Actinoalloteichus hymeniacidonis: one gene and its partner. The main gene of each other region encodes a partner of the protein of the gene in region 2 in a complex. Links are inferred from orthologs where the notes say so. Each region holds a gene or a part of one and is shown on either strand. Other genes may lie near its edges. The genes, in order: rpsG and tig.

Region 1 (14,486 bases), 1.1 Mb from region 2 along the record:
GTTGTCGGCCTTGATGATCACTGCGGCGTTCTCGTCGAACCGGATGTAGGAACCGTCCGGACGACGGCGCTCCTTCACGGTGCGCACGATGACGGCCTTGATCACGTCACCACGCTTGACATTGGCGCCCGGGATCGCTTCCTTCACGGTCGCGACGATCACGTCGCCGATACCCGCGTACCGCCGCCCCGAGCCGCCCAACACGCGGATGCACAAGATTTCCTTGGCTCCGGTGTTGTCAGCGACGCGGAGCCGCGACTCCTGCTGAATCACGTCAACTCCTGACCTGCGTATTGCCCGCCGGATTTCCGACCCGACGGGCGCGGTCGTTGTAGTGGCTTGTAGTGGTCGGTCCAAGCCGACGGCCCAGACCCGACGCTACCGAACCCGTTTCACCGGGCTCGGCTTCGGCAGGCGACCACCCTGCCGAAGCGCCGTAGCCTAACTCGTTGCGACTGTCCTCGATCCCGCGCCGGTGGCACGGGCCTGGGACAGGGTATTACCTGGCCTTCTCGAGGATCTCGACGAGCCGCCAGCGCTTCGTTGCCGACAGCGGTCGGGTCTCCATCAGCAGGACCCGGTCGCCCACGCCTGCGGCGTTCTGCTCGTCGTGCACCTTGACCTTGGTGGTGCTGCGCAGAACCTTGCCGTACAGCGAGTGCTTCTTACGGTCTTCCAACTGCACGACGACCGTCTTGTCCATCTTGTCCGAGACGACGTAACCCTCGCGAACCTTGCGGTTGTTCCGCGTCTCGGTCTTCTGCTCGTTCTCGCTCATGCCGCACCTTCACTCGTGGTCGCGTCCGCCTGGTCCGGCGAGACGGACAAGCCCAGCTCGCGCTCACGCATCACGGTGTAGATCCTGGCGATGTCATGCCGCACGACACGCAGCCGACGGTTGTTCTCCAGCTGCCCGGTGGCCATCTGGAATCGGAGGTTGAACAGCTCCTCCTTGGCTTCCCGAAGACGCTGCACGAGCTCGCTCTCGGTGAGCTCACGCAGCTCGGCTGCGGTGCTGACCGCTGCCATCAGAACTCACCACCCTCACGTGTCACGATGCGGCACTTCATCGGAAGCTTGTGGATCGCGCGAAGCAGTGCCTCACGGGCCACGGTCTCGTTCGGGTAAGTCATCTCGAACAGCACCCGACCGGGCTTCACGTTGGAGATCCACTGCTCCGGCGAACCCTTACCGGAACCCATCCGGGTCTCAGCAGGCTTCTTGGTCAGCGGACGGTCCGGGAAGATGTTGATCCAGACCTTGCCACCACGACGGATGTGGCGGTTGATGGCGATACGAGCCGACTCGATCTGCCTGTTGGTGACGTACGCGGGCTCCAGAGCCTGGATCCCGTACTCACCGAAGGTGACCCGCGTCCCGCCCTTGGCGGCGCCGCCCCGGTCGGGACGGTGCTGCTTACGGAACTTGACCTTACGCGGGATGAGCACTTGTCAGCCCTCCGTCTTCTCGCCGGCCGCAGCCGTCGTCTTCTCCGCAGTCACGGCCTCGGCCGCGGCGCGCCCGGCCTCGGTGCCCGCTGCGGTCGTGCCAGAGGCACCGGAGCGACGACGGTTCGACCGGTCCGGCCGGTCCGCGCGGTCCCGACGCGGGGCCCGAGCCTCGGCAGCCGCAGCCTCGCGGGCCTTCAGGCCACCGACCAGCTCACCCTTGTAGATCCAGACCTTCACGCCGATCCGACCGAAGGTCGTCTTGGCCTCGAAGAATCCGTAGTCGATGTCGGCCCGCAGCGTGTGCAGCGGGACGCGACCCTCGCGGTAGAACTCCGAGCGCGACATCTCAGCACCGCCGAGGCGGCCGCTGACCTGCACCCGAATGCCCTTGACCTGCGGCGAGCGCATCGACGACTGCATCGCCTTACGCATCGCGCGACGGAAGGACACGCGGTTGGAGAGCTGCTCCGCGACGTTCTGCGCCACGAGCTGCGAGTCGGCCTCGGAGCCCTTGACCTCGAGGATGTTGAGCTGGATCTGCTTCTTGGTGAGCTTCTCGAGCTCACCGCGGATCCGGTCGGCCTCCGCGCCTCGGCGGCCGATCACGATGCCGGGACGAGCGGTGTGGATGTCGACGCGAACCCGGTCCCGGGTGCGCTCGATCTCCACCTTGGAGATGCCTGCCCGCTCCATGCCCTTGGAGAGCATTCGGCGGATCTTGACATCCTCCGACACATACTCGGCGTACTGCTTGTCGGCGTACCAGCGGGACTTCCAGTCGGTGGTGATCCCCAGCCGGAAGCCGTGCGGGTTGATTTTCTGACCCACTACCGGGCACTTCCCTTCACGCTGGACTTGCGAGCCCGGCCCGTGGCCTGCGGCCGGGACTCGACCTCGACGGTGATGTGGCTGGTCCGCTTGCGGACCCGGTACGCGCGGCCCTGAGCCCGCGGCCGGATGCGCTTGAGTGTCGGCCCCTCGTCCACGAAAATGCTGCTGATCCAGAGCGTCTCCGGATCGAGGTCGAGGTTGTTCTCGGCGTTGGCGATGGCGCTGGCAAGCACCTTCTCCACCGGCTCGCTGGCAGATTGCGGCGCGAACCGGAGCACGGCCAGGGCCTCCTGAGCGTGACGGCCCCTGACGAGATCGACCACGCGGCGCACCTTCATCGGCGTGGCGCGGACATAGCGGGCCCGCGCCACGGCGCGCGACGGCGTTTCCGCGCCTTCCTCCGGCGCCACAGCGTCGTTTCGGGCGTTCATCGCTGTTTCCCCTTGCTCTTGCTAGTCCGTGATTCTCGCGTCGATGCCCGCGTCAGCGGCGGCGAGACCTGCGGTCTTCCTTGACGTGACCCTTGAAGGTGCGGGTCGGGGCGAACTCGCCCAACTTGTGACCCACCATCGCCTCGGAGACGAACACCGGGACGTGCTTGCGACCGTCGTGCACAGCGAACGTGTGCCCGAGCATGTCCGGAATAATGGTCGAGCGCCGGGACCAAGTCTTGATCACCGTCTTCTTGCCAGACTCGTTCAGTACGTCCACCTTCTTGAGCAGGTGGTCGTCGACGAACGGGCCCTTCTTCAGGCTGCGTGGCATCCTTCACTCCCTCCCTGCTCAGCGCTTCTTGCCGGTACGGCGTCGGCGCACGATGAGCGAGTCACTTGCCTTACGACGGCGGGTACGGCCCTCGGGCTTACCAGCCGGGTTAACCGGGTGACGACCACCGGACGTCTTACCCTCACCACCACCGTGCGGGTGGTCGACCGGGTTCATGGCGACACCACGGACGGTCGGGCGCTTGCCCTTCCACCGCATCCGGCCAGCCTTGCCCCAGTTGATGTTCGCCTGCTCGGAGTTGCCGACCTCACCGACCGTGGCGCGACAGCGCACGTCCACGTTGCGGATCTCACCGGACGGCATCCGGAGCTGGGCGTAGGGCCCGTCCTTGGCCACCAGCTGCACGCTGGCACCCGCCGACCGAGCGATCTTGGCTCCGCCACCGGGCCGGAGCTCGATCGCGTGCACCACGGTGCCGGTCGGGATGTTGCGCAGCGGCAGGTTGTTACCCGGCTTGATGTCAGCCCGGGGACCGCTCTCGATCGCATCGCCCTGTCGCGTCTTCTCAGGCGCGATGATGTAACGCTTCTCGCCGTCTGCGTAGTGCAGCAGCGCGATGCGGGCGGTGCGGTTCGGGTCGTACTCGATGTGCGCGACCTTGGCAGGCACGCCGTCCTTGTCCGACCGACGGAAGTCGATCAGACGGTAGGCGCGCTTGTGGCCACCACCCTTGTGCCGGGTCGTGATCTTGCCGTGCGCGTTACGGCCGCCTCGGCCGTGCAGCGGACGGACCAGCGACTTCTCCGGCGTCGACCGAGTGATCTCGGCGAAGTCGGCCACGCTGGCACCACGACGACCCGGTGTCGTCGGCTTGTACTTGCGGATGCCCATGTCTGTGCAGTCCTCAGTCGTTCAGTCCGGTTCGGTCTGACCGCGTCACGCGGCCGGACCGCCGAAGATCTCGATCGGCTTGCTCTCCGGGTGCAAGGTCACGATCGCCCGCTTGGTGTCCTTGCGCTTGCCGTACCCGGTGCGGGTGCGCTTGCGCTTACCCTGACGGTTGAGCGTGTTCACGCTCGCGACCTTCACGCCGAAGACCTGCTCGACGGCGATCTTGATCTGCGTCTTGTTGGCGTCCGGCACCACCACGAAGGTGTACTTCTTGTCCTCGAGAAGGCCGTAGCTCTTCTCGGAGACGACCGGAGCAACCAAGATGTCGCGAGGGTCGGGGATCACTTCCCAGCCTCCCCATCTGAGTTGGACTCGGTAGCGTCGGCGATCTCGCCGGACCGTGCGGAGGCCTTGCCAGCCCGCCGGACCGAACCGGAGAGGAACCTCTCCATGGCCGCCTTCGTGAACACCAGGTCGTCGTTGACCAGCACGTCGTACGTGTTGAGCTGGTCGGGAGCGATCAGGTGCACGTCGGGAAGGTTGCGCAGGCTCTGCCACGCCAGCACGTCGTCGCGGTCGAGAACGACCAGCACGCGACGGGCCTCGGTGATGGTGCGCAGTGCCTGCCGGGCGAACTTGGTCGACGGCTTCTCGCCATCCACCAGCGAGGTGACGACGTGAATCTGTCCCTCACGGGCCCGGTCGGACAGCGCACCGCGCAGCGCGGCGGCCTTCATCTTCTTGGGCGTCCGCTGCGTGTAGTCGCGGGGCGTCGGGCCGTGCACGACGCCACCACCGACGAACTGCGGCGCACGAACCGAACCCTGACGGGCGCGGCCGGTGCCCTTCTGGCGGTAAGGCTTACGCCCACCACCGCGAACCTCGCCGCGGGTCTTGGTGTCGTGCGTACCCTGCCGAGCAGCCGCCTGCTGAGCGACCACGACCTGGTGCATCAAGGACACGTTCGCCTGGACGTCGAAGACGTCGGCGGGCAGCTCGATGCTGCCGTCGGCCTTGCCGTCCGGGGTCTTGATCTCAACGTTCGCGCTCATCAGACACCGCCCTTAGCAGCGCTCTTGACCAGCACGAGTCCACCCTTCGGGCCGGGAACAGCACCCTTGAGCAGGATGAGTCCGGCTTCCAGGTCGACCCGGTGCACGGTCAGGTTCTGCGTGGTGACGCGCACGTGGCCCATCCGACCGGCCATCCGAACGCCCTTGAAGACGCGTCCGGGGGTGGCGCAGCCGCCGATGGAGCCGGGCGAGCGGTGCTTGCGCTGAGTACCGTGGCTGGCGCTCAGACCTGCGAAGCCGTGCCGCTTCATGACACCAGCGGTGCCCTTACCCTTGCTCGTGGCCACGACGTCGACCAGCGTGCCCTGATCGAACACGTCGGCCGTCACCTCCTGGCCGACCTCGTAGTCGCCCGCGTTGCTGCTGCGCAGCTCCACCAGGTGCCTGCGAGGCGTCACCGTCGCCTTATTGAAGTGGCCGGTCTCGGGCTTGTTGACCTTGCGAGGGTCGATGGCGCCGTAGGCCAGTTGAACGGCTGAATAGCCGTCCTTCTCGTCGGTCCGGATCTGGGTGACCACGTTCGGATCGGCCTTAACGACCGTGACCGGTACGATCCGGTTGTTCTCGTCGAAGACCTGGGTCATACCAAGCTTGGTTCCCAGGATCCCCTTGATCTGCCTGTCAGACATGGGTCTCGTTATCTCCGCCGCTCTAGCGCCCGAATCACTGAATGTTGACGTCGACACTGGCCGGCAGGTCGATGCGCATCAGCGCGTCCACCGTCTTCGGCGACGGGTCGAGAATGTCGATCAGACGCTTGTGCGTGCGCATCTCGAAGTGCTCGCGCGAATCCTTGTACTTGTGCGGCGAGCGGATGACGCAGTACACGTTCTTCTCGGTGGGCAGCGGCACAGGTCCGACGACCCGAGCGCCGGTGCGCGTCACGGTCTCGACGATCTTGCGCGCGGACGCGTCGATCGCCTCGTGGTCGTAGGCCTTGAGCCGGATGCGGATCTTCTGTCCCGCCATAGTGGCTTGCCGTTCCTCTAATCTCGTGCCGCTTCTGACTAACACGCTGCGGTTGCCTCGCGTTGATCCCGACCTGGATCCTCCCGGCCCGTGCTGCTCCCCTGCGTAAGGAGACACCCTATTCAGGAAATAACACTGCCAGTCGTCACCGTCACCCGGTCCACGCGGTCGGGCGTGTCGCGCCCGATGCTCAGACCGATGCCAGTGACGTCATCGGTGGTTGGATCTTTCGACCCCGTGCACCCCGCATAGTCCCGAGAGTGGGACTCTGCGCCGGTACAACCCTCGGCCGACGCCGAACTCGAGGCGATCCTCAAGGGCTGCGGGCGCGGGGCGCCCGCGCCAGGACTCATCCCGGCACGAGCAACCCTGACAGGATGCCATACCCCGAGGTAGGGCTCCAAATCGGGGTGGGGGAGGCCCCTGAATCAGGAGCCTCCCCCACGGTGAGTCACTTGTTGATCTTGGTGACGCGACCCGCGCCGACGGTGCGACCGCCCTCACGAATCGCCAGCCGCAGACCCTCGTCCATCGCGATGGGCTGGATCAGCTCCACCGAGATCGACGTGTTGTCGCCGGGCAGGACCATCTCGGTGCCCTCGGGCAGGGTGACCACGCCGGTCACGTCCGTCGTCCGGAAGTAGAACTGGGGACGGTAGTTGTTGAAGAACGGCGTGTGACGGCCACCCTCATCCTTCGAGAGGATGTAGACCTCGGCCTCGAAGCTGGTGTGCGGGGTGTTGGAGCCCGGCTTGGTGACGACCATGCCGCGCTCGACCTGCTCGCGCTTGATGCCGCGGAGCAGCAGAGCGGCGTTGTCGCCCGCCTGGCCCTCGTCGAGGAACTTGTTGAACATCTCGATGCTGGTGACGGTCGTCTTCAGGGACTTCTCCTTGATACCGACGACCTCCACCTCCTCGTTCACCTTGACGATGCCGCGCTCGATACGGCCGGTGACGACGGTGCCACGTCCGGTGATGGTGAAGACGTCCTCGACCGGCATCAGGAATGCCTTGTCGATCTCACGCTCCGGCTCGGGGATGTTCTCGTCGACGGCGTCCATCAGCTCGACGAGCTTCGCGCCCCACTCGGCGTCGCCCTCGAGAGCCTTCAGCGCGGACACGCGCACGACCGGCAGGTCGTCGCCCGGGAACTCCTGAGCCGACAGCAGCTCGCGGACCTCCATCTCGACGAGCTCGAAGATCTCCTCGTCGTCCACCATGTCGGCCTTGTTCAGGGCGACAACGATGTAGGGCACACCGACCTGGCGGGCCAGCAGCACGTGCTCACGGGTCTGCGGCATCGGACCGTCGGTCGCGGCTACCACGAGGATCGCGCCGTCCATCTGCGCCGCACCCGTGATCATGTTCTTCACGTAGTCAGCGTGACCGGGGCAGTCGACGTGCGCGTAGTGGCGCTTCTCCGTCTGGTACTCGATGTGCGCGATCGAGATCGTGATACCGCGCTGCTTCTCCTCGGGCGCCTTGTCGATCGAGTCGAACGCCATCAGAGGGTTCAGGTCGGGGTACTTGTCGTGAAGCACCTTGGAGATCGCCGCGGTCAGCGTGGTCTTGCCATGGTCAATGTGACCGATGGTGCCGATGTTGACGTGCGGCTTCGTCCGCTCGAACTTCGCCTTCGCCACTGGTTTGTCCTCCTGGACTTAATCTTTCCGCCGCACGGACTGAGTTTGTGTGCTCGACGGTTTCGATTTTTGCCGCCCGTTCGAGGCGGCCGATGACATTTCCCCCTCGGAGAGCCCCGGAGCCAGGTCGGCCCCGGAGCTCTTACCGCTGGAGTTGCGTTGGCTGGTCGAGTCGCTCACCAAAGGTGAGACTCACTCACCCGTGGCCTTCGCGATGATCTCCTTTGCGACGTTCGCCGGAACCTCGGCGTAGGAGTCGAACTGCATCGAGTAGTTCGCACGACCCTGCGTCCTGGAACGCAGATCGCCGACGTACCCGAACATCTCCGACAGAGGAACGAGCGCCTTGACGACGCGTGCACCACTGCGCTCCTCCATGGCCTGAATCTGGCCACGACGGGAGTTGAGGTCGCCGATGACATCGCCCATGTAGTCCTCAGGGGTCGTCACCTCGACAGCCATCATAGGCTCGAGCAAAGCAGGAGATGCCTTACGAGCGGCTTCCTTCATCGCCATCGAACCCGCGATCTTGAAGGCCATCTCGGACGAGTCCACCTCGTGGTAGGCACCGTCGAGCAGGGTGAACTTCAACCCCACCAACGGGTACCCAGCCAGCACGCCGTACTGCATCGCGTCCTGACCACCGGCGTCGACCGACGGAATGTACTCCCTCGGAACGCGACCGCCGGTGACCTTGTTCTCGAACTCGTAGAGCGCACCGTCGGTGCTCTCCAGCGGTTCGAGCTTCACGATCACCCGAGCGAACTGACCGGAGCCACCCGTCTGCTTCTTGTGGGTGTACTCGACCTTCTCGATCGTCTTGCGGATCGTCTCCCGGTAGGCCACCTGCGGCTTACCGATGTTCGCCTCGACCTTGTAGTCGCTCTTCATCCGGTTGACCAGCACCTCGAGGTGCAGCTCGCCCATACCGGCGATGACGGTCTGACCGGTCTCCTCGTCGAGCCTGACCTGGAAGGTCGGGTCTTCCTCGGCGAGCTTCTGAATCGCGGTGCCCAGCTTCTCCTGGTCACTCTTGGTCTTCGGCTCGATCGCGACCTGGATCACCGGGTCCGGGAAGCTCATCGACTCCAGGACAACCGGCTTCTGCGCGTCGGCCAGCGTGTCACCGGTGGTGGTCTCCTTGAGACCGATCACCGCGTAGATGTGACCCGCCTGTGCCTCGTCGACCGGGTTCTCCTTGTTGGAGTGCATCTGGAAGAGCTTCCCGATGCGCTCCTTACGGTCCTTGGTCGCGTTGACGAGCTGCGTACCGGCGCTGACCTTGCCCGAGTAGACCCGGATGTAGGTCAGCTTGCCGAAGAACGGGTGCGCCGCGATCTTGAATGCAAGAGCGGAGAACGGCTCGTCGATGCTGGGCAGTCGCGTGGCCGGGGTCTCTCCGTCGGGCAGCAGGCCCTCCATCGGCGGGACGTCCAGCGGCGAGGGCAGGTAGTCGATGACCGCGTCGAGCATGGGCTGCACGCCCTTGTTCTTGAACGCGGAACCACAGAGCACCGGGTAGGCGAGCCGCTCGACCGTGAGCTTGCGGATGCCCGCCTTGATCTGCTCGAGGGTCAGCTCCTCGCCACCGAGGTAGGACTCCATAAGCGCGTCGTCGGTCTCGGCGACTGCCTCGAGGAGCTTCTCCCGGTACTCGGCGGCCTTGTCGGCCAGCTCCGCCGGGATCTCCTCGACCTCGTAGTCCTCGCCCTTCTGAACGTCGCCACGCCAGGTCAGCGCGCGCATGTTCACCAGGTCGATGACACCGGCGAAGTCGTTCTCCGCGCCGATCGGCAGCTGGATGACCAGCGGACGAGCGCCGAGACGCTCCTCGATCGTGCGCACGGTGAAGTAGAAGTCGGCGCCCAGCTTGTCCATCTTGTTGACGAAGCAGACCCGCGGAACCTCGTACTTGTCCGCCTGCCGCCAGACCTGCTCGGACTGCGGCTCGACGCCTTCCTTGCCGTCGAAGACCGCTACCGCGCCGTCGAGCACGCGCAGCGACCGTTCCACCTCAACGGTGAAGTCGACGTGCCCGGGAGTGTCGATGATGTTGATCTGGTGGTCTGCCCAGAAGGTGGTGGTCGCAGCCGAGGTGATGGTGATACCCCGCTTCTGCTCCTCCTCCATCCAGTCCATCGTCGCCGCGCCGTCGTGCACCTCACCGAGCTTGTAGTTGATCCCGGTGTAGAAAAGGATCCGCTCGGTGGTGGTGGTCTTGCCCGCGTCGATGTGGGCCATGATCCCGATGTTGCGGACCTTGGCCAGGTCGGTCAGCACGTCGCGTGCCACGAGAGTCTTCCCCGTTCCTGATCAGCTTGGACTAGCTGTCTTTAGGGGTGGCCGAAGGCCCGACAACAGCAGACACCCGGATCGTTGTCCGACCCGAGCGGCCGCCAAGATCGACGAGGTCGATCATGTCGGGCATCCTCGATCACCAGCGGTAATGCGCGAAGGCCTTGTTCGATTCGGCCATCTTGTGCGTGTCCTCGCGGCGCTTCACGCTCGCCCCGAGTCCGTTGCTCGCGTCCAGCAGCTCGTTCATCAAGCGCTCGACCATCGTCTTCTCACGGCGCTGCCGGGAGAAACCGACCAGCCACCGCAGGGCCAGCGTGGTCGAGCGGCTCGCCCGAACCTCGACCGGCACCTGGTAGGTCGCGCCACCGACACGGCGGCTGCGCACCTCTAGAGCGGGCTTGACGTTGTCGAGCGCGCGCTTGAGCGTCACGACCGGGTCCGTGCCGGTCTTCTCGCGACTGCCCTCGAGGGCTTCGTACACGATCTTCTCAGCCACCGAACGCTTGCCGTCGACCAGCACCTTGTTGATGAGCTGGGTCACCAGCGGCGAGGCGTACACCGGGTCGGAGATAAGCGGCCGCTTAGGGGCCGGTCCCTTGCGGGGCATGGTTAGCTCTTCTCCTTCTTCGCGCCGTAGCGGCTGCGGGCCTGCTTGCGGTTCTTCACGCCCTGCGTGTCAAGAGAGCCACGGATGATCTTGTAACGAACACCGGGCAGGTCCTTCACACGGCCGCCACGAACGAGCACCATCGAGTGCTCCTGCAGGTTGTGGCCCTCACCGGGGATGTAGGCCGTCACCTCGATGCCGCTGGTCAGCTTGACACGCGCGACCTTGCGCAGCGCCGAGTTGGGCTTCTTAGGGGTGGTCGTGTAGACGCGGGTGCACACACCGCGCCGCTGCGGGCTCCCCTTGAGCGCCGCGGTCTTGGTCTTGGTGACCTTGTCCTGGCGGCCCTTGCGGACCAGCTGCTGGATCGTGGGCATGGACCGGCTACTTCTTCCGTTCGCAACGTAAAGGTGCCCCTTTGAGCACCTCAGGCTATATGTGACCCTGGCGGGTCATGTCTAGGTCACGCGGCTGCCCCCCGTAACCCGAGGTCGGGCGTGTCGCCCGCCCACGCCCACAGGCATGAGACCTCGGCAACCCGGAAGACTTCCACCGTCCTGTGGTTACGGTGGCGATGAGCCAACGATCACAGACACACAGACCAGCCCAACACAAGTCGGGCCCAGGCAGCAAAGATACCCGCACCCACCAGGACGGGTCAAAACGGGGTCACTGGAGTGACGGTGTCGGGCACCTGCAGCCAGCTTAACGCGGATCTCGGGCGACAACCGAGTGATCCATGCCAGGCTGAACAGATGAGCGCGGAGAAGGACATCTGGAACTTCGAACCCAGCGAGGACCTGCTGCGCAGCCTCGACGACCTCTCACCGGAACGACGCCATGCGGCCATGGATCAGCTCAACCGAGGACGTGCTGCGATGGTCGCCGCCCGCGATGCGCTCCGAGACTCCGCGCGGGACATGGAACAGATGGTGCGGAACCTCCGACCGCTTCTTCAGGAGGCCGACACGGAGGACCGCCGAGAGGCGGTGCTGGACATGATGATGTGCGCTCAGCTCTCGGCCGAGGCAGCGTTGGCCCTGGTACGCGCCGACCCGAAGGCCTCCGCCGAGCACCAACGCTCCGTGGAGGAACACATCCGACGGCTGAAAGACCGGATGGATCGCCCCTGAAACTCGCGTCGTCAGTCCGCGAGCTGTCCGCGCAACAAGGCCACCGACTCCCGGTACTCGCTCGCCTTCGCGGTCAGCACGTCGATCAGACGTTCCCCAACCTCGATCGCCTCGGCGGTCGCCTGTGGGTCCTTCTCCCGCTCGCCATCGACTTCGCCTGCCCGCACCACCAAGTCGGAGTACGCCGCGATGAGGCTCTGGACTTCCTCGCCGAAGGTCAGTTCGCTCATCGCCCCAGCCTGCCGGCAGTCGCGACCGCCAGCTGGATACGACCTCGGTGATCTCGACGAAAGCCGGGAGGACACCCTCAGGTTGGGTGGCCGCCGCCACCCAACGCCGACCATCCGCCGTCCAGCCGAGCGAATCAGCGTGACCGCGGCCCCGGAGGGCCGTCGCCGACAGCCGCCGGTCTCCCCCAGCTCGGATCCACGTTGCGATGTAGCTGGCCTCGCCGCCGGCTGCCTGCCATTCGCGACGAAGCACCGCCCCGCAACGGCGGTTCATCACCCTGCAGACCTGCTCGACGCGCGGTCGATCGATTCGATGCGGCCGCGATCAGATCCACCCGCGGTCACGGGCTATCCGAGCGGCCTCGGCGCGAGACCTCGCGGAGAGCTTGGTCATGGCCGACGACAGGTAGTTGCGCACGGTCCCGGAGGACAGGTGTACGGAGCGTGCGATGTCCGCGCCACTGCGCGCATCGGCGACCATCGCCAACACCTCTCGTTCTCGGATCGTCAGCGGACACGCCGATTGCGCCAGTGAGTCCGCAGCCATGTCTGGATCGACGTAACGCCCACCCGAGTGGACCCGTCGGATCGCCTCGGCCAGTCGGGAGACCGGTACGTCCTTGGGCAGAAAACCGCGAGCTCCCACTTCCAAGGAGCGGCGCAGGACACCCGGACGAGCATGACGGGTGATGATCACGCACCGGGTGCTCACGCCCATCCCGGTGATGCGTTCGACCACATCGGGGCCCGGGACGCCCGGCATCTCGACGTCCAGCACGACGATGTCCGGAGACAGTTCCCCCACCAGCCGTAGGGCGGCGACACCGTCCGCAGCCTGGCCAACCACATCCAGATCAGGTTCCAGTGACAAGAGAGCGGCGACCGCATCCCGCGTCAGCTGCTCATCATCGGCGAGTACTACCCGGATCACCACGTGCCTCCCGTGCCTCCGTCGGGAAGCGACGCCTCGATGCGGAAGGTACCGGACGTTTCATCCGGATCGGCCGACAAGGCACCGCCCTGCTCGGCGAGCCTGCGTCGAAGACCTGCCAAACCCGTTCCGCTGCCATCGCTCTGCGGATCCGCAAGGCCATCGTTGATCACCACCAGCCGGGCGTACCCGCCGGATCGTTCGACCGTGATCCGGCAGTGTCCTGGCTCCGCGTGTCGCAACAGGTTCGTCGCCGCTTCACGTAGGACACGTCCGAGTAGCTGTCTTCCGGCGACATCGAGTTTGGTCGCGTCACCGACGACCTCGCACCCGATACCCGCCGAAGCCAACAAGGCGCGAACACTCTCCAGCTCGGTCACCAGGTCGGGCTCCTTGTTGGACCGGACCAGCGATCGGACGTCGGCCAGCGATTCACGAGCCAGTCGTTGCACCTCCGACATCTCGGCCTGTGCTCGCACCGGATCCGTCGGATTGAGCCTGGTGGCCAACTCTGCCTTCAGCGCCACCACCTCGAGAGTGTGGCCGAGCATGTCGTGCAGGTCTTCGGACATGCGTAACCGCTCCCGTTGCGCAGCGAGCTCGGCTGAGCTGCGCCGCTCGACCTCCAGCTCCATGGTCGAGCGCCAACTGGTCAGTGAACTCGGCTCGCCGTACACGGTGCCCGAGACCAATATCAAAGACAGCCCGCCCATGATGGCCAGCTCGAACGCCTCGATCCGAGGTTCTTGTAACAAGCCGATGGTCACCACCGAGATCGCGCTCACCACTCCTGAGCCAATGGCCACTGCCCGGGCGAACTGCGGTGGTCTGCCGATCGCCAGATCTGCCGCAGCGAACCCGATGAAGACGAACCACAGCCAACCCAGTTCGCCGTCCCCACTACCGACCACGCTCAGTAGGCCGGACAAGGCCAGCAGTGAAACGGTCACCGTCAACGGGATCGGCTCCGCAGGAGCGCGAAGTCCGCGACGTAGGCAGGACCAGTGCAGGACATTGAAGGCGAGAGAACCCACGGCGAGCGTCGCCGCAGTGACTCCGCCTTCACTCAGATTCAGAATCATCGCCACCGGCAGGGCGGCGGCTCCGAAAGCCGAGCCGACTACCGCCACCAGCGTGCGACGACGCAATAGTTCGAGCGGCGCGGCTGAGGTCATGGGCTCACCGTAGCCACCGAATCATCCAAGAGCCGCCGAACCGCCGAAGGTCATGACAACTGTCATGCCAGTCGCTGACAACTGTCATCAATACCGGTGACAGCTGCTACTACCAGCGGAAACATCGGCGGACAACCATGAACTGCATGAAACCGACAACGTCATCCGCACCGCGCCGACCACCGTCGGAGCGTCTTCGGCACCGCCCGACCAACGAATCCGAGGCGGTAATCCGCCTCGATGCGCTGAGTTTCCGCTATGGAGAATTCCTCGCGGTCGACCATCTCGATTTCGAGATTCGGCACGGCGAGATCTTCGCGCTGCTCGGTACGAACGGAGCAGGCAAGACGACCACGCTAGAACTGATCGAAGGCTTCCGTGCACCCTCCAGCGGAACCGTCCAAGTGCTGGGGCTCGACCCTCAGCGGCACCGACAGGCCTTGGCCGCCCGGACCGGGACCATGCTCCAGGAGGCCGGACTGATCAATGAGCTCACCGCGGCGGAGACCCTGCGAATGTGGGCGGG
Region 2 (14,560 bases):
TTCCGATACCCGCCGTCACGTTGAGGCACAGCACGATCCACACACACCAGAATTGAGGCGTCCGGATGGCGTTGCGCGCGGAGACGTTACCGGTGCTGATCATCTTGCTCGGTTTGGCGACCGCCTTCGCCTGTCCCGGCGGCCGCCAGTCCGAGGCGGGCACCCGGATCAGCAGCACGCCCAGCGACATGAAGACCGCGTAGGCGATGCCGTGGACCACCAGGGTGGTCGCGATACCGGCCGAATCGACGCCGAAGTTGCCCAGCATCCAGGAAGACCACGGCGCCGCGATGAGGGCGCCGCCGCCGAATCCCATGATCGCGATGCCGGTGGCCATGCCCGGCCGGTCGGGGAACCATTTGATCAGCGTGGAGACCGGTGAGATGTAGCCGATCCCCAAACCGACGCCGCCGATACCGCCGTAGCCGAGCACCACGAGCCAGAACTGGCCGGTGGCCACGCCGAGGGCCGCGACCAGGAAGCCGCTGGAGAAACAGACCAGCGAGACGAACATCGCCCACCGAGGGCCGTTGCGTTCGACGAAGGTGCCGCCGAAGGCCGCCGAGAGGCCCAGCATCACGATGCCCAGTTGGAACGGCAGCGCGCTCTGGGTGCCGCTCAGGTCCATCGCGGACTCCAAGGGCGGTTTGAACACGCTCCAGGCATAGGCCTGACCGATGGCCAGGTGAACGGATAACGCAGCAGGCGGGACGAGCCATCGGCTCCAGCCCGCCGGGGCGACGATCCGAGATCGATCGAGCAGACCGGGAGACATCGACCACTCCAAGCACGTAGCAAGCACCAGAACGGGTGGGCGAACGCTACCCCGAGTGAGCTGACCCTCACGAGCACCGGAGAGAAGAAATTTCTTAGTCAACTAGGCAGTCGATCACCGCCCTCTCCGGAGACGGTCGCCACAACAACGCCCATGAACAGGCATGATTCGCTGATGATCGCTCGGGCCCCTGACGCCGATCGCAACCAGAATCACGGTGAACGCGACGAGACCATGATCTTCCAGCCGAGCGTGTCGCCCGAATACTGGTCCGATCAAGTGACCACCTGATCAGGTGATCACTCCGGGCTTGTGCCACTTCGTCATCCGCGAGGCCCTCGTCGCTATCGCTGTCGTTGACGGGCACTGCCTTCACCCGGTGTCACGGAGGCGATCGGCGGGTGACACCCGATCGCGGGCACCCGCGCGCTCCGGCCGCCGCTGGACCATTCGTCTCCCGTCTTACTCGACCAACCGAGGTACCGTCGGGTGATCGGTGAACACGAACGAGTGATCAGGCCGTCTTGTCGAAGGAGGCGCAATGGGCCGAGTGACCGTTCGCAGGCAGGTGCTGCGGATCTCCGGTGGGACCGCCCGCGTTCGACCCGATGCCCTCGCGGCCGAGGAACCGCTCGAGCAACGCGTCAACGGCCGGGCGCTCGCTGTGACAATGCGGACACCGGGCAGCGACGTAGAACTGGCCCACGGCTTCCTGCTCACCGAGGGCGTCATCGCGCACCGGGAGGACGTGGCGATCGCCCGCTATTGCGACGGGGTCGACGACCAGGGACGCAACACCTACAACGTGCTCGACATCGCCCTCGCCGACGGAGTCGCGCCGCCCGAGACGGGGGTGGAACGCAACTTCTACACCACCTCGTCCTGTGGCGTCTGTGGCAAGGCGGCCCTCGACGCGGTCCGGCTGCGTACCCGACACTCTCCGGCAGACGACGCCCTGCGCATCTCGGCCGACACGCTGAGCGCGTTGCCCCCAGCGCTGCGCGCCGCTCAGCGGGTCTTCGACAGCACCGGCGGACTGCACGCCGCCGGACTGTTCACCGCCGACGGCACGCTGCTGGCCGTCCGCGAGGACGTCGGCAGACACAACGCCGTCGACAAGGTCATCGGTTGGGCGCTACTGGCGGACCGGGTCCCGCTGAGCGGCTGCGTGCTGATGGTCTCGGGCCGGGCCTCGTTCGAGCTCGTCCAGAAGGCCGCGATGGCAGGCATCCCGCTGTTGGCGGCCGTGTCCGCGCCATCCTCGCTGGCGGTCGACCTCGCCGACGAGCAGGGCATGACGCTCGTCGGATTCCTCAGGGGCGACTCGATGAACGTGTACACCGGCCGCGAGCGCGTCATCGTCGACTCGGCCGAATCACCTGCCCAGCCCGTGAATGCCACCCACGGAACCCCGGCTGCGGCACCGGTGGCCCTGTCTCCTGCCACGCCCTCCTCCAGGTGAATTCGCCCGGCCACCACTCGCTCGTCCGTGAGCAGCGGTGGCCGACTTGGCGCAGCTCGACGACGGTGGTTTTCGAGCCAACCGTCGCCCCTGACGTCGAGGAGGTCCTTCATGGCACCGGACACCACCCCGGATTCCACTCCAGAACCGAGCAGGCGCCGTTTCCTCACCGTGCTTGCCGGTCTGGGTGGGCTCGGTGCCGTGGCGTTGACCACCAAGAGCAGCCTCACCCATGACATTCCCCACCAGGCCAGTGGCCTCACCGGCGGGATGTCGCTCACCGAGCTCAGCCGGGGTAGCACGTCTCGGGCGATCATCCACCAGGAGCAGGTGTGGTCGGCGGCGCGCGGGCGAACCGTCGGTCTCGTCACGCTGATCCCAGCAGGCTCGCATCACGGCAGGCTGCCGGTGTGTGTGGTGCTGCACGGCCGGACCGGGCACTCCGAGGAGGTCACGGCCGCCCCGATGCCCCGGACCCTCGACGACACGATCACTCGTGGAGGCACGCCCTTCGCGGTGATGGCGGTGGACGGCGGCGACGACTACTGGCACGAGCACAACAAGGGCGACGATCCGATGGGGATGCTGCTGCGGGAGGTCCCGATGTGGGCGGCCGCCCGAGGCCTGGGCGCCCCGGAGGCGGCGGTGGGCGTGTCGATGGGCGGCTTCGGGGCGTTGCTGTACGCACGCAGACGCCGCGAGCAGGGCAGGCCGTTGCGTGCGGTCGGTGCCATCGCGCCCGCACTGATCCTCTCCTGGGAGGAGATGAGCAAGCGCAACGCCTTCCACGACGAGGCCGACTGGGCGAGCATGGACCCGCTTCGCAACATCCCAGCACTGGGCAACGTGCCGGTGGGCATCTGGTGCGGTACCGAGGACAGCTTCATCGAGGGAGCCCGGCAGTTCATCGACAAGGCGAACCCCGAGGTCGCCACCCTCGGCCCCGGAGGCCATACCCGGGCCTTCTTCGACGAGTCCGTGCCGCCCGCGCTTGCCTTCGTCGGCAGCAGACTGCGCTGAGCCCGACCTCGTCAGCGACCATCCGCCGGCCGGTCCCGACGTGCGGTGTTCAATGCCGCAGTCGCGGGGTCGACCACCCAGTCCAGGGCCTGTGACCACGGGCCGAACCCCGCCTCCACATCCAGGTGGCGGCCGTCGGGCACCACATCGATCTCGATGCCCAGGGCGGCCGCCAGCCTGCTGGTCTCGGCGACGCCGCCCCACGGATCGCCGACCCCGACGACGAGCCGCGTGACCCCGGCCGCCCGCCGCAGGCTCCACCCGTCCGCCGCCGGATAAGGCAGCCCGCTCAAGTCCGGATGACGCCAGTTCCAGCCTGGTGGAGCCACCAGCAGCACCCGATCCGCCCGCCTCCCCCGCCCGTCCAGCACCGCAGCGTGGTGCATCCACACCAGGGCTGAGCAGCAGTGTGCGACCACGACGAGTTCCGCCGACCGTGGCACTCGGGCGACGCGGCGTTGCACGACGGCCAGCCACTCCGCCAGTACCGGGGTGTCGGCCGAGGGCAGTTTCGGGAAATCGACCTCCCAGCCCCGGGCGTACAGCCGGGGCGCCAGCCACAACTGCCAGTGCTCCGGTTGGGGAGTCCGCCAGCCGTGTAGCAGGAGCACGTGCCGGTCCGGCATCCCTGGTCTCCTCACCGTCGCCTGTCCCGTCCCGAACCGCCCGCAGCCGCCCGCCACGGGTCGAGGTCGCGGCGCCGCCGGATTCCCGCAGGCGGCGAACGTCCGGCCGAGCATGCGACTGCCACCCGTCCTCGGACTCTGCGCGTTCCGACCGAGCCGCGCTCGTCGAGCCGGTGTGCCCGGGCGGTGAACCGGTCTCACGAGGCCGGTGTGCTCACTGCGCTCGCCGGTGCAGCGAACTCGGCTCGCCGGGTCACACCGGCCCAATGCTCACCCAACGCCACCCGACCTCAAACCACCGTGTGGTTGCGGATCGACGGGCTTCGACTCGGTACGGGTGTGAGCGGTGATCATCAGCCGGACAGCGGTGGGTGCATCGTGCGAAGCGCCCCAGAAACGCACCGACGGCCGAGGGGCCGGAGCCACACGCACGATCGCACTGACGCTGTGGGGACAGCGTCAGTGCGATCAGCGGTGTCGTCTCTGCCGACTCAGGCCGACTTCTCACGCCGTTCGCGTCGAGACGCCTGCCGCGCGACGATGGTCGGGTTCACGTTCTCCCGAACGGTCTGCTCGGTGATGACGACCTTGGCGACGTCGCTGCGGCTCGGGATGTCGTACATCACCGACTGCAGTACCTCTTCCATGATCGCCCGCAACCCACGGGCACCCGTTCCCCGGAGGATCGCCTGATCGGCGATCGCCTCCATCGCCTTCTTGGTGAACTCCAGCTCGACGCCGTCGATGTCGAAGAGCTTCTGGTACTGCTTGACCAGCGCGTTACGCGGCTCGGTCAAGATCTGCACCAGCGAATCCTTGTCGAGGTTGGTGACCCCGGCGACCACCGGTAGACGACCGATGAACTCGGGAATCAACCCGAACTTGATCAGGTCCTCCGGCATCACGTCGGTGAAGAAGTCCATGGCGTCGATCTCGGCCTTGGACCGGATCTCCGCGCCGAAGCCGAGGCCGCGCTTGCCCACGCGATCCTGGATGATCTTCTCGAGGCCCGCGAACGCCCCGGCCACGATGAACAACACGTTCGTCGTGTCGATCTGGATGAATTCCTGGTGGGGATGCTTGCGTCCACCCTGCGGCGGCACACTCGCCGTGGTGCCCTCCAGGATCTTCAACAGGGCCTGCTGCACACCCTCGCCGGAGACATCTCTGGTGATCGACGGGTTCTCGCTCTTGCGGGCGATCTTGTCGACCTCGTCGATGTAGATGATGCCGGTCTCGGCCCGCTTGACGTCGTAATCCGCCGCCTGGATCAGCTTCAGCAGGATGTTCTCGACGTCCTCGCCGACGTAGCCCGCCTCGGTCAACGCCGTGGCGTCGGCGATCGCGAAGGGCACGTTGAGTAGCTTCGCAAGCGTCTGCGCGAGGTAGGTCTTACCGCAGCCGGTGGGCCCGAGCATCAGGATGTTGGACTTGGTGAGCTCGACGCTCTCCTCACGTCCATCCTTGGCTCGATCGCCGGCCTGGATCCGCTTGTAGTGGTTGTAGACCGCCACTGCCAGTGACCGCTTGGCACCGGACTGACCGATCACGTATTGATCGAGGAATTCGTGGATCTCGGCGGGCTTGGGCAGTTCGTCGAGCTTGACGTCTCCCGCCTCGGCGAGCTCCTCCTCGATGATCTCGTTGCAGAGGTCGATGCACTCATCGCAGATGTACACACCGGGACCCGCGATGAGCTTCTTCACCTGCTTCTGACTCTTCCCACAGAATGAGCACTTGAGCAGGTCGCCGCCGTCACCGATACGTGCCATGACCGCTGACCTCTGTCCCCTCTGGCACATCCTGACTCGGTGTGCCTGGCCGTGTACGTCATCGACGGTACCTTGCCTGCTCCCAGTCGCCGGGGGCAAAGCCTCTCCCGTCGCCGCCGAGTGTGTCGGGACCTCCGACACACTCGGCGTGTCGGGTCAGTTCTGCGAGAGCTTCCGGTACGGAATCACCTCGTCGACCAGACCATATTCCAAGGCTTCCTGGGCCGTCAGAATCTTGTCCCGCTCGACGTCCTCGCGGACCTGCTCGGCCGACCGATTCGTGTGCCTCGCCAGTGTGGCCTCCATCTGGCTCCGCACTCGCTGGATCTCGTTCGCCTGAATCTCCAGGTCCGAGACCTGACCGTAAACGCCCTCGATCGCGGGCTGGTGGATCAGCACCCGCGCGTTGGGCAGGATCAACCGCTTACCCGCCGTACCCGCAGCCAAGATCACTGCGGCAGCCGAGGCCGCCTGACCGAGACAGGCGGTCTTGATGTCGGGCCGGACGAATTGCATCGTGTCATAGATCGCCATCAACGAGGTGAAAGATCCACCGGGCGAGTTGATGTACATGGTGATCTCGCGGTCGGGATCGTCCGACTCCAGGCACAGCAACTGCGCCATCACGTCGTTCGCCGAGATGTCGTCGACCTGCGATCCGACGAAGATGATCCGTTCCTCGAACAGCTTGCTGTAGGGGTTGGACTCCTTGACCCCGTAGCTGGTCCGCTCGATGAAGGACGGAAGTACATAACGAGACTGTGGACGGTGAAGCTCGTTCATCGTGGTGACTCCTCGAGGTCAGCCTGGATCAACGCGGCGGCCGGGATCAGCGCCGGCTTGTGCCCTTGGTGTTGGGCAGCTGGTTGGTACGGCTGACCACATGATCGACGAAGCCGTACTCCTTGGCCTCCTCGGCCGTGAACCACCGGTCGCGGTCCGAGTCGGCGGTGATCCGCTCGACCGTCTGCCCGGTGTGCTCGGCGATGAGCTCGGCCATCTCCTTCTTGTCCTTGATCCACACCTCGGCCTGGATCGCGATGTCGGAGGCGGTGCCACCGATTCCGGAGGACGGCTGGTGCATCATCACTCTGGCGTGCGGGAGCGCATACCGCTTGCCGGGCGCCCCGGCCGACAGGAGGAACTGACCCATCGAGGCGGCGAAGCCCATCGCCACGGTCGACACATCGGGCTCGATGAGCTGCATGGTGTCGAAGATGGCCATACCCGCGAAGACCGAGCCACCCGGTGAGTTGATGTACAGCCTGATGTCGGCCTCGGGGTCCTCGGCCTCCAACAGCAGGAGCTGAGCGCAGATCTGGTTCGCGATGTTCTCCTCGACCTGGGAGCCCAGGACGATGATCCGCTCACGAAGCAGGCGCTCGTAGACCGAGTCGTTCAAGTTGAGACCACTATTGTTCGAACGCATCTCGGGTGTGTTGCTGGGTGGGTGCTGCGTCACGTCTGCCTGCCTTCTCCAACCAGTGATGGGGCGGGTCCGTCCACATCGGCAGCGCTACCGATGTTCCGCCGTTGGTCATCCGGATTACTCAATCGACAGTAACGAACACGGGCGGCGCTGCCTTCCCAGCACCGCCCGTGTTCGCCCAGAGCGTGTTACTTCTCCGCAGTGGTTCCCGTCGTCTCGGCCTGACCGCCCTCGGTGTCGGTCGAGGAGTCGGACTCGACCGCGTCGCCCTCGATGACCGCGCCGCGCTCGGCCTCGGGCTCCTCGGAGCCGAACAGCTCATCGAGGTCGAGGGTGTTGCCGGAGGCGTCGGTGACCGTCGCGTGCCGGACGACACCTGCCAGGGCCTTGCCCCGACGCACGTCCGCGTAGATGGCGCCGAGCTGGTTGGACTGCTGCGCCCGCTGCACGTACTCGTCCGGGCTGATGCCGAAGCGCTGCGCCTGGTAGACGATGCGCTGGGTCAGCTCGTTGTCGGACACCGTGACCTGATCGGCGTCGGCGATGGTGTCCAGCACCAGCTGGGTGCGCACCGCCTTCTCCGCCTCGGCCTTGGTCTCGGCGTCGAAGCCCTCCAGGGTCTTGCCCTGCTGCTCCAGCCACTCGGCGAACTTGGCCTCGCTGTGGTCGAAGGGGTGGATCGCGTCGTGCTTGCGCACCTCGATCTCGGCCTCGACGACCTTTTCGGGCAGCGGAACCTCGGTGGTCTCCAACAGCACCTCGAGGACCTTGTCCCTGGCCTCCATGCCCTGCTGCATCCGCTTGACGCGGCCGATGCGCTCGCGCAGGTCGGCCTTCAGCTCGTCGAGCGTGTCGAACTCGCTGGCCATCTGGGCGAACTCGTCGTCGGCCTCGGGAAGCTCGCGCACCTTCACCGACGTCGGCTTGACCTTGACCTCGGCCTCGCGGCCGGTGTGCTCCCCCGCCACCAAGGTGGTGGTGAAGGTCTTGGTCTCGTCCTGCGACGCGCCGATCAGCGCGTCGTCGATGCCGTCGACGAGCTGGCCCGAACCGATCTCGTACGAGAGGCCCTCGGTGCGTGCGTCCTCGACCTCGACGCCGTCGACGGTGGCGGAGAGGTCGACGACGACGAAGTCGCCTGCCTCGATGGGCCGGTCGACGCCGGTCAGCGTGCCGAACCGAGCCCGCAGCTCGTCGAGCTGGGTGTCGATGTCGGAATCCTCGACGGCCACGTCGTCGACGGAGACGGCGAGCTCGCCGAAGGCCGGGATGGTGATCTCCGGACGAACGTCGACCTCGGCGCTGAAGGTGAGCAGGTCACCATCGTCGATCTTGGTGACCTCGATCTCGGGCCTGCCGAGGGTCCGCACCTCGCCGCTGTTCACGGCTTCCATGTACTTCGCGGGGATCGCCTCGTTGACGACCTCGTCGAGCACGACCCCTCGTCCGAGCCTGCTCTCCAGGACTCGCGAGGGAGCCTTGCCCGGTCGGAAGCCCGGGATCCGGACCTGCGAGGCGAGCTTGCGGTACGCACGGTCGAAGTCGGGCTTGAGCTCGTCGAACGGCACCTCGACGTCGATCCGTACCCGCGTCGGGCTGAGCTGCTCGACGGTGCTCTTCACGTGATCTCCTTGGGACGTTGCGATCTTGGCCGGCCGGACGTCCACACCGCCGGATTCCTGGTGAGCAGGAACCGAGGGAGCGCCCTGGCCTGCACGTAGTGCTGGTCAACGCCAAGAAGTCAGCCGGTGACTCTTGAAGCCCCCGGGGGAATCGGGGTCGGACTGACTCACGGGGCGCCGCCTGTCGGCGCGATTCTAGGCGAGGTCAGGACGGGCGCGAGCACGGGGATGCGCGCTTCGGGCCGGAGCCACGCCGGCTCACGGGCCGAGCGTTCGGGCCTGCGCATGAAATGCGTCGTCACCGGAAGGCCACGGCTGGGATCGGGGCGACGAGCGCCTCGGCATCATGAGGCCGAGGCGTCGACGAGGAGTTCTGTGGTCGGGCTGACAGGATTTGAACCTGCGACCCTCCGCTCCCAAAGCGGATGCGCTACCAAGCTGCGCTACAGCCCGTTCGCGGGAGATCGTAGCGCACCCCGAGGCGTCCGTTCACCGACGATCGCGTCCGCGTCGCCGCGTTCGATCTGTTGCCCTGATCCACCGGGAACGGCCGCACCACCGTCACCGACGCCCGCTCCGGCCTGGAGCGGCCAGAGTAATGGACCGGTCGGTCCAGAACGGGTGACCTTGCCCCACGCTTCGACCACGTCAGCTCGGTGATCAGCAGTTTCTGTGGCTGCGGCGACCAAGAGAAAAGCGGAGGTGGCGTCGGATCTACGGCTCGGTGCTACAGCGATGCGGACATCGACGAGAAATACTGCTCTGAGGGCTCCTTCTTCTGACCGGTGATGAGCGCGAAGGTCAGAAGTTCGCCACGGTCGGTATCGAGCATCGAAATCGTGTCGCGGGACCCCTGCCTGACAAGCTCGTTGGGGGAATGTTCGGCACAGACCTCGCACCACAGCTTCCAGTCGAGCCAGCCATCGGGTTGCGCCCTGCTTGCGGTGACCTCGACCAGTCCGGTCTGCTCCCACTGGAAGCGCCACCATTCGGGTGTGTGAAAAGCAAGGGCCTCCCATCCCGCGCCAGACCGGAGATATTCCGGGATACCGCCGAGGGCGCGCAATTCGCGGTGCAGCGATGGCACGGCGATCGACAGCTGCCCCCCTGCCTTGAGGAACTTACCGATGTAACCGAGGTACAGATCGTCAGTACCGAAGTAGTGATAGCTGCCTACTGACAGGATCGCATCGAATTGTTCTGATTCGAACGGCAGGTCATGTGCTTCGGCACGCACGGCGTGGACCTGGTCGACGACTCCTGTCTGCTCGAACCGCGCGGTGTTCTCCTCCGGCGCGACCCACAGCTCCGAGGCCCATACCTCGACGCCATACTCGCGCGCCAGGAAGATCGAGGTCATACCCAGTCCACACCCGAGGTCGAGAACCTTCATTCCGGGCCGGAGCGAACAGTCCCGACCGAGGTCCTCAAGCAGCCATAGTGGGTTGGGACCCATACAGTTGTCGACCATCCACTGTGGATCGTAGGTCGCCGCACGTGGGTACTTCTCAGGCCTGACGAGTGCATCCAGCGAAGTCACCGCATCTTGGTATCAACCGGCGTTTCGACCCGACAACGGATTTCTCCTCGGCGCGACTACGGCAACTCGTCGGTTCGATGAACCGACGAGTGTGTCCGCAAGGCCACGCGCCGTGCTCGGCACCGCGGTCGACGTCCTGATCAAGCGCACCCGAATCGGATGAGAGGTGGGCCTGCACCGGAGCCCGTAGCGTCCGTCGCCCAGTCTGACTCATCCCGGAATAACGGCGGCGCCCCTCCCATGATCGGGAGTGGGCGCCGTTTCCGCTGGTGGAATCTCTGAGCGGGCGACGGGAATCGAACCCGCGTAGCCAGTTTGGAAGACTGGGGCTCTACCATTGAGCTACGCCCGCGTGCACCCTGCGGTGCTGCCATTGCAGTCTAGCCGGTGGATCGATCGGCCTCGCACTGGGGCTCGACGATGACCACTCCCCGCTCTCGGGTCCGCCCCGGTCGGTCAGTCGGAACCGGAACCCAGGAGTGAGTCGACGGCCAGGTAGAGCGTGTCGGTCTCGGACTGCAGGATCGAGTCCTCGGCAGGCAACGCCCGCTCCAAGCCGAGCCCGTTGACGAGGGTGATCAGGAATCTCGCCCGCTTCGTGTTGTCGCCTGCGGCGAGCGCCCCCTCGCTGACGAGCACCGTCAACCAGTACTCGACTCGACGCTGCGCCTCCCGACCTACGGCGAGGTACGCCGCCCGCTGCTCCTCCGTCGACTCGGGGAGCAGGAAGTCCTCGAAGACCTTGCGGGTGGCCTCGCGAGCCTGCGCCCCCACCCCGGCAGGCGCGAGTACCTGGCGTAGCCGACCGACCAGTCGGTCCCTGGCAGGTACCGAGGTGTCGTGGATCTGGTCGTCCTTGATCACCAGGTCGTAGATCCGGGTGAGCACCTCGTCCTGGAGCTCGCGCTGCGTCGGGAAGTGGTACCTGAGCGAGCCCATGCTCACCCCGGCTCGTGACGCGACCGCGCGCACGCTCAGTCGCGCCGCCGGGTTCTCCCCGAACATCGTCATCGCCGCCAGCAGGACTTTGTCTCTGCTACCGAGCTCACCGCCGGCTCGCACCGTCATGTCTGCCTCCCTCGCCTGCACTAATACACCGTGCTAGTCTCACTTTGGCAACTAGCACAGTGTGCTAGACGGCTGCGTCGAGCGTCGGGGGTAGGCATGTTGCAACAGTGGCAGCGGCGGCGGGCCGCAAAACGCCTGAAGGCGGGAACCGGGCGTCCGCTGAAGCGTTTCCGCTGGTGGCAGACGTTTCTCTCCCGTGCGCTGCTCCATCTCCAGTTAACCGAGGACGACGGCCGCGAGATCGTCTACAGCATCGATGTGCGACACGGCGGCAGCGGAGAGAACGGCGAGGTGATCGCGCACCTCTACCGGGATGGTCTGCATCACGCCGAGAGCAAGGTGCCCGCGATCTTCCCGATCGAGGGTGGCGAGATCCAGGTGGCGACGACGCAGTTCGGCGTCAAGCGCTGCCACTACGTCACCGACTACGGGGTGGAGCACCAGCTCACTCCGGACGCGAAGTCGCCGGAGGGGCGCCGCGCCCGGTTGGAGCGCAACCACCCGACGCTGAGCGGATTCATCGGCATCGTCTCGGTGATCTTGCTGGTCGCCGGGCTCGGCCTCAACCTCGTGCAGATCATCGAACCGATCTCCGAGATCCCGCCTATCGCCGAGAACCTCGGAACCTTCGAGTCGCCGATCCGCCTCCCGCTGTGGCTCAACATCGCGCTCGGGTTCGGGGCAGCCCTGGGGAGCACCGAGCGGGCCCTGCGGATGCGCTACCACTGGCTGCTCGACGGGGGCGGGAACTAGCTCCGGCGCCGGTGCGCGGAGGGACGGCGATTCCGCGTTCCTCCGCGCACCACCGATCGGATCATCGACAACGTCGACACAGATGACCGACGTCGCGGATGACTCACTCACGAGAACCGACGCTCAGCGCGCGGCCAAGGTCTGCCGGGTGAGCGCCTCGACCCGGGTGATCGGGGCCGTCCAGGCCGCCGCCCAGGTGTCCGGGCCGACCTCGCCGTCCGCGGCCAGGCCCTTCTCGCGCTGGAAGGCCAGACAGACCTCCTTCGAGGCCGGTCCGTACTCGGAGTCGACCGTGAGCGACCAACCGCGATCGACCATCCGCTGCTGCCAGGTGCCCACGCTGCTGTGTCGGGTGACGGGTGGGTAGCGGAACACCACGCCGGGCCAAGCGGGAGCGCCGGGTGTCCCACCGCCCCCGCCGGGATTCAGCGAACCGTCCTGCACCAGCGCGTACAGCCGGTCGCCTGGGCAGGCGGTGGCCAGGTGGTTCCGGTGTCCGTTGATGCCGTTGGCGGCATTGCCGACGTCACGGAGGTTGGAGATCGCCGACTTGATGCCCGCGATGAGCCCGGCCGGGACCGTGTCGGCGGCACCGATCAACGCGCACACGCCGTACCAGTTCTGGTTTCCCGAATTGGTCCCGTTCGACGCGGTGCGCACGTTCGGTCCACGACCATGGAAAACATAATCGTGGACACACACGAGGTAGGTGTAGGCGATGTCCGCCCAACCGTTTCCATCCATGTGCCCGTTCTGAATTCCACGGACCTGCGCGGCGCACTGCGAATGATCCGGGCGGGCGACATTGCCGCTTCCGACGTAGTGCACCGTCACGCCGCCGTTCTGTGGCGTGATGTTTCCCGAGACGTTGCCCGGAGCGCGTGCTCCCCAGCTTGCTCGGCTCACGAACGTCGTCATCACACGCCTCCCTGCTGGCAGGAGACGCCCGCGTTCAGCGGCTCACCGGTGAACTCGTCGACCTCGGCCTGCGGGACCAGGCCTGCAGCCTGGTTCGACGTGGCGGCCGCCGCCGTCGGCGACAGCACCGCGATCGCGGCACCCGCGGCGAGGACACTTCCCGATAACCCCAGGAAGCCACGTCTTGATCTCACTGCTTCGGACACTCGACATCCTCCGAGGTTCGTCCCAGATAGTGGTTTGAGCAGAATCGTCGGTGGCGCTTCGATCTTTTCGGGAATCGTTGTCATCAAACTCGAATAGAATCGGCTGAACCACTCAACGTCATGCGCCGCAGCAAATCGGCGGGCATGCCAATGGTTCCCCCAGAACCTTGACGAGTAGATTCTCGACGCATCGAATAGCGGAAGCGTAACGCGCGCCGAGTGGTCGATCAACGGTTCACCGACTCGTCGGGCAACTTTGTGAAAAACCTACAAGACATGGCGGTCGTTCGACACACGTCCGACCCCGGATCGGCGGCGGGTTCGGCGCGCAGAGCAACCCCTGACCCGCCCGTCCGCTGCCGCGCCGGCGTTTCATCGGTCCGGCGATCGGGCAAGCTCCAGGCGCCAGCGAGAGACCTCCAGCGTCTTCGGGAGTCGTCGATGACGATCGGAACCGAACCGCACGATCCGCTCGACGCGAGTGAGCTCGAGAGCCTGCACCGCTGGTGGCAGGCGGCGAACTACCTGTCCGCCGGGCAGATCTATCTGATGGCCAACCCGCTCCTGCGCGAGCCGTTGCGCCCGGAGCACATCAAGCCTCGACTGCTCGGCCATTGGGGCACGACACCGGGTCTGAACTTCGTCTACGCCCATCTGAACCGGGCGATCATGCGCCGCGATCTCGAGATGATGTACGTGATCGGCCCGGGCCACGGCGGTCCCGGTCTGGTCGCCGCGTCATGGCTGGAAGGCAGTTATGCGGAGATCTACCCCGATGTCGGACACGACCTCGATGGCCTGACCCGGCTGTTCACCCAGTTCTCCTTCCCCGGTGGGATCCCCAGTCATGTCGCCCCGGAGACGCCCGGGTCCATCAACGAGGGCGGTGAACTCGGCTACTCGCTGGCGCACGCCTACGGTGCGGCCTTCGACAATCCCGGGTTGACGGTCGCCTGTGTGGTCGGCGACGGCGAAGCCGAGACCGGTGCGCTGGCGACCTCGTGGCATTCGACCAAGTTCGTCGATCCCGCACGGGACGGCGCGGTTCTGCCGATTCTGCACCTCAACGGGTTCAAGATCGCCAGTCCGACGGTGCTCGCCCGGATTCCCGAGGAAGAGCTCCGCTCACTGCTACGCGGGTACGGCCATGAGCCTCGGTTCGTCATCGGGGACGAGCCCACCGCGATGCACCAGTCCTTCGCCTCGGCCCTGGACGACTGCCTCGACGACATCGCCGAGTTCCAAGATCGGGCCCGCCGCAGGAACACGCCGGACCGGCCCAGGTGGCCGATGATCGTGCTACGGACCCCGAAGGGGTGGACGGGGCCACCGACCCTGCACGGCAAACGGGTCGTCGGCTCCTGGCGAG

What was found.
Region 1: the proteins of tig (region 2) and rpsG are in contact, whole or in part, in a crystal structure (PDB 3GTY), measured with the Thermotoga maritima proteins. The link is inferred for Actinoalloteichus hymeniacidonis from one-to-one orthologs. Residues at the interface, in WP_004081061.1 of Thermotoga maritima: Glu122, Val124, Val129, Leu130, Tyr133, Glu188, Gly259, Ile262, Tyr263, Glu266, Ser270, Glu273, Gln274, Glu277, Arg308, Gln311, Ile312, Ser315, Tyr316, Glu325, Arg329, Arg336, Leu363, Phe366, Trp367, Arg373, Leu377, Arg381, Leu384, Glu387; in WP_004081843.1 of Thermotoga maritima: Lys34, Lys52, Lys55, Glu59, Arg62, Gln63, Glu66, Asn67, Lys69, Val71, Arg95, Ala109, Lys110, Lys111, Gly112, Arg113, Pro114, Glu117, Glu121, Ile124, Ala125, Tyr127, Asn128, Asn129, Thr130, Gly131, Lys135, Asp139, Arg142, Met143.

What each region holds. Positions count from the first base shown.
Region 1 is NZ_JACHIS010000001.1:5,693,387-5,707,872, forward strand. What follows is about bases 8,757-11,644. They hold rpsG (30S ribosomal protein S7), read right to left. Parts: upstream 10,492-11,644; coding sequence 10,021-10,491; downstream 8,757-10,020. Other genes in these bases: fusA (elongation factor G), read right to left, coding at 8,757-9,878; rpsL (30S ribosomal protein S12), read right to left, coding at 10,494-10,868; BKA25_RS24255 (hypothetical protein), read left to right, coding at 11,247-11,624; BKA25_RS24260 (hypothetical protein), read right to left, coding at 11,636-11,644. Outside these bases: rplN (50S ribosomal protein L14), read right to left, coding at 1-273; rpsQ (30S ribosomal protein S17), read right to left, coding at 500-778; rpmC (50S ribosomal protein L29), read right to left, coding at 775-1,029; rplP (50S ribosomal protein L16), read right to left, coding at 1,029-1,448; rpsC (30S ribosomal protein S3), read right to left, coding at 1,452-2,279; rplV (50S ribosomal protein L22), read right to left, coding at 2,279-2,713; rpsS (30S ribosomal protein S19), read right to left, coding at 2,766-3,047; rplB (50S ribosomal protein L2), read right to left, coding at 3,066-3,899; rplW (50S ribosomal protein L23), read right to left, coding at 3,945-4,244; rplD (50S ribosomal protein L4), read right to left, coding at 4,241-4,951; rplC (50S ribosomal protein L3), read right to left, coding at 4,951-5,601; rpsJ (30S ribosomal protein S10), read right to left, coding at 5,636-5,941; tuf (elongation factor Tu), read right to left, coding at 6,393-7,586; more of fusA, read right to left, coding at 7,779-8,756; more of BKA25_RS24260, read right to left, coding at 11,645-11,854; BKA25_RS24265 (response regulator transcription factor), read right to left, coding at 12,180-12,785; and 2 more genes.
Region 2 is NZ_JACHIS010000001.1:4,600,151-4,614,710, forward strand. Bases 6,490-9,451 are described here. They hold tig (trigger factor), read right to left. Parts: upstream 8,707-9,451; coding sequence 7,273-8,706; downstream 6,490-7,272. Other genes in these bases: BKA25_RS19165 (ATP-dependent Clp protease proteolytic subunit), read right to left, coding at 6,490-7,084; BKA25_RS19180 (methyltransferase domain-containing protein), read right to left, coding at 9,434-9,451. In the rest of the region: BKA25_RS19135 (OFA family MFS transporter), read right to left, coding at 1-775; formate dehydrogenase accessory sulfurtransferase FdhD, read left to right, coding at 1,317-2,237; BKA25_RS19145 (alpha/beta hydrolase), read left to right, coding at 2,349-3,257; BKA25_RS19150 (RBBP9/YdeN family alpha/beta hydrolase), read right to left, coding at 3,269-3,883; ATP-dependent Clp protease ATP-binding subunit ClpX, read right to left, coding at 4,375-5,655; BKA25_RS19160 (ATP-dependent Clp protease proteolytic subunit), read right to left, coding at 5,812-6,438; more of BKA25_RS19165, read right to left, coding at 6,485-6,489; more of BKA25_RS19180, read right to left, coding at 9,452-10,177; BKA25_RS19190 (TetR/AcrR family transcriptional regulator), read right to left, coding at 10,703-11,314; BKA25_RS19195 (hypothetical protein), read left to right, coding at 11,411-12,067; BKA25_RS19200 (peptidoglycan recognition protein family protein), read right to left, coding at 12,191-12,985; BKA25_RS19205 (hypothetical protein), read right to left, coding at 12,985-13,191; BKA25_RS19210 (phosphoketolase family protein), read left to right, coding at 13,633-14,560. UniProt on the Bacillus subtilis protein: Involved in protein export. Acts as a chaperone by maintaining the newly synthesized protein in an open conformation. Functions as a peptidyl-prolyl cis-trans isomerase.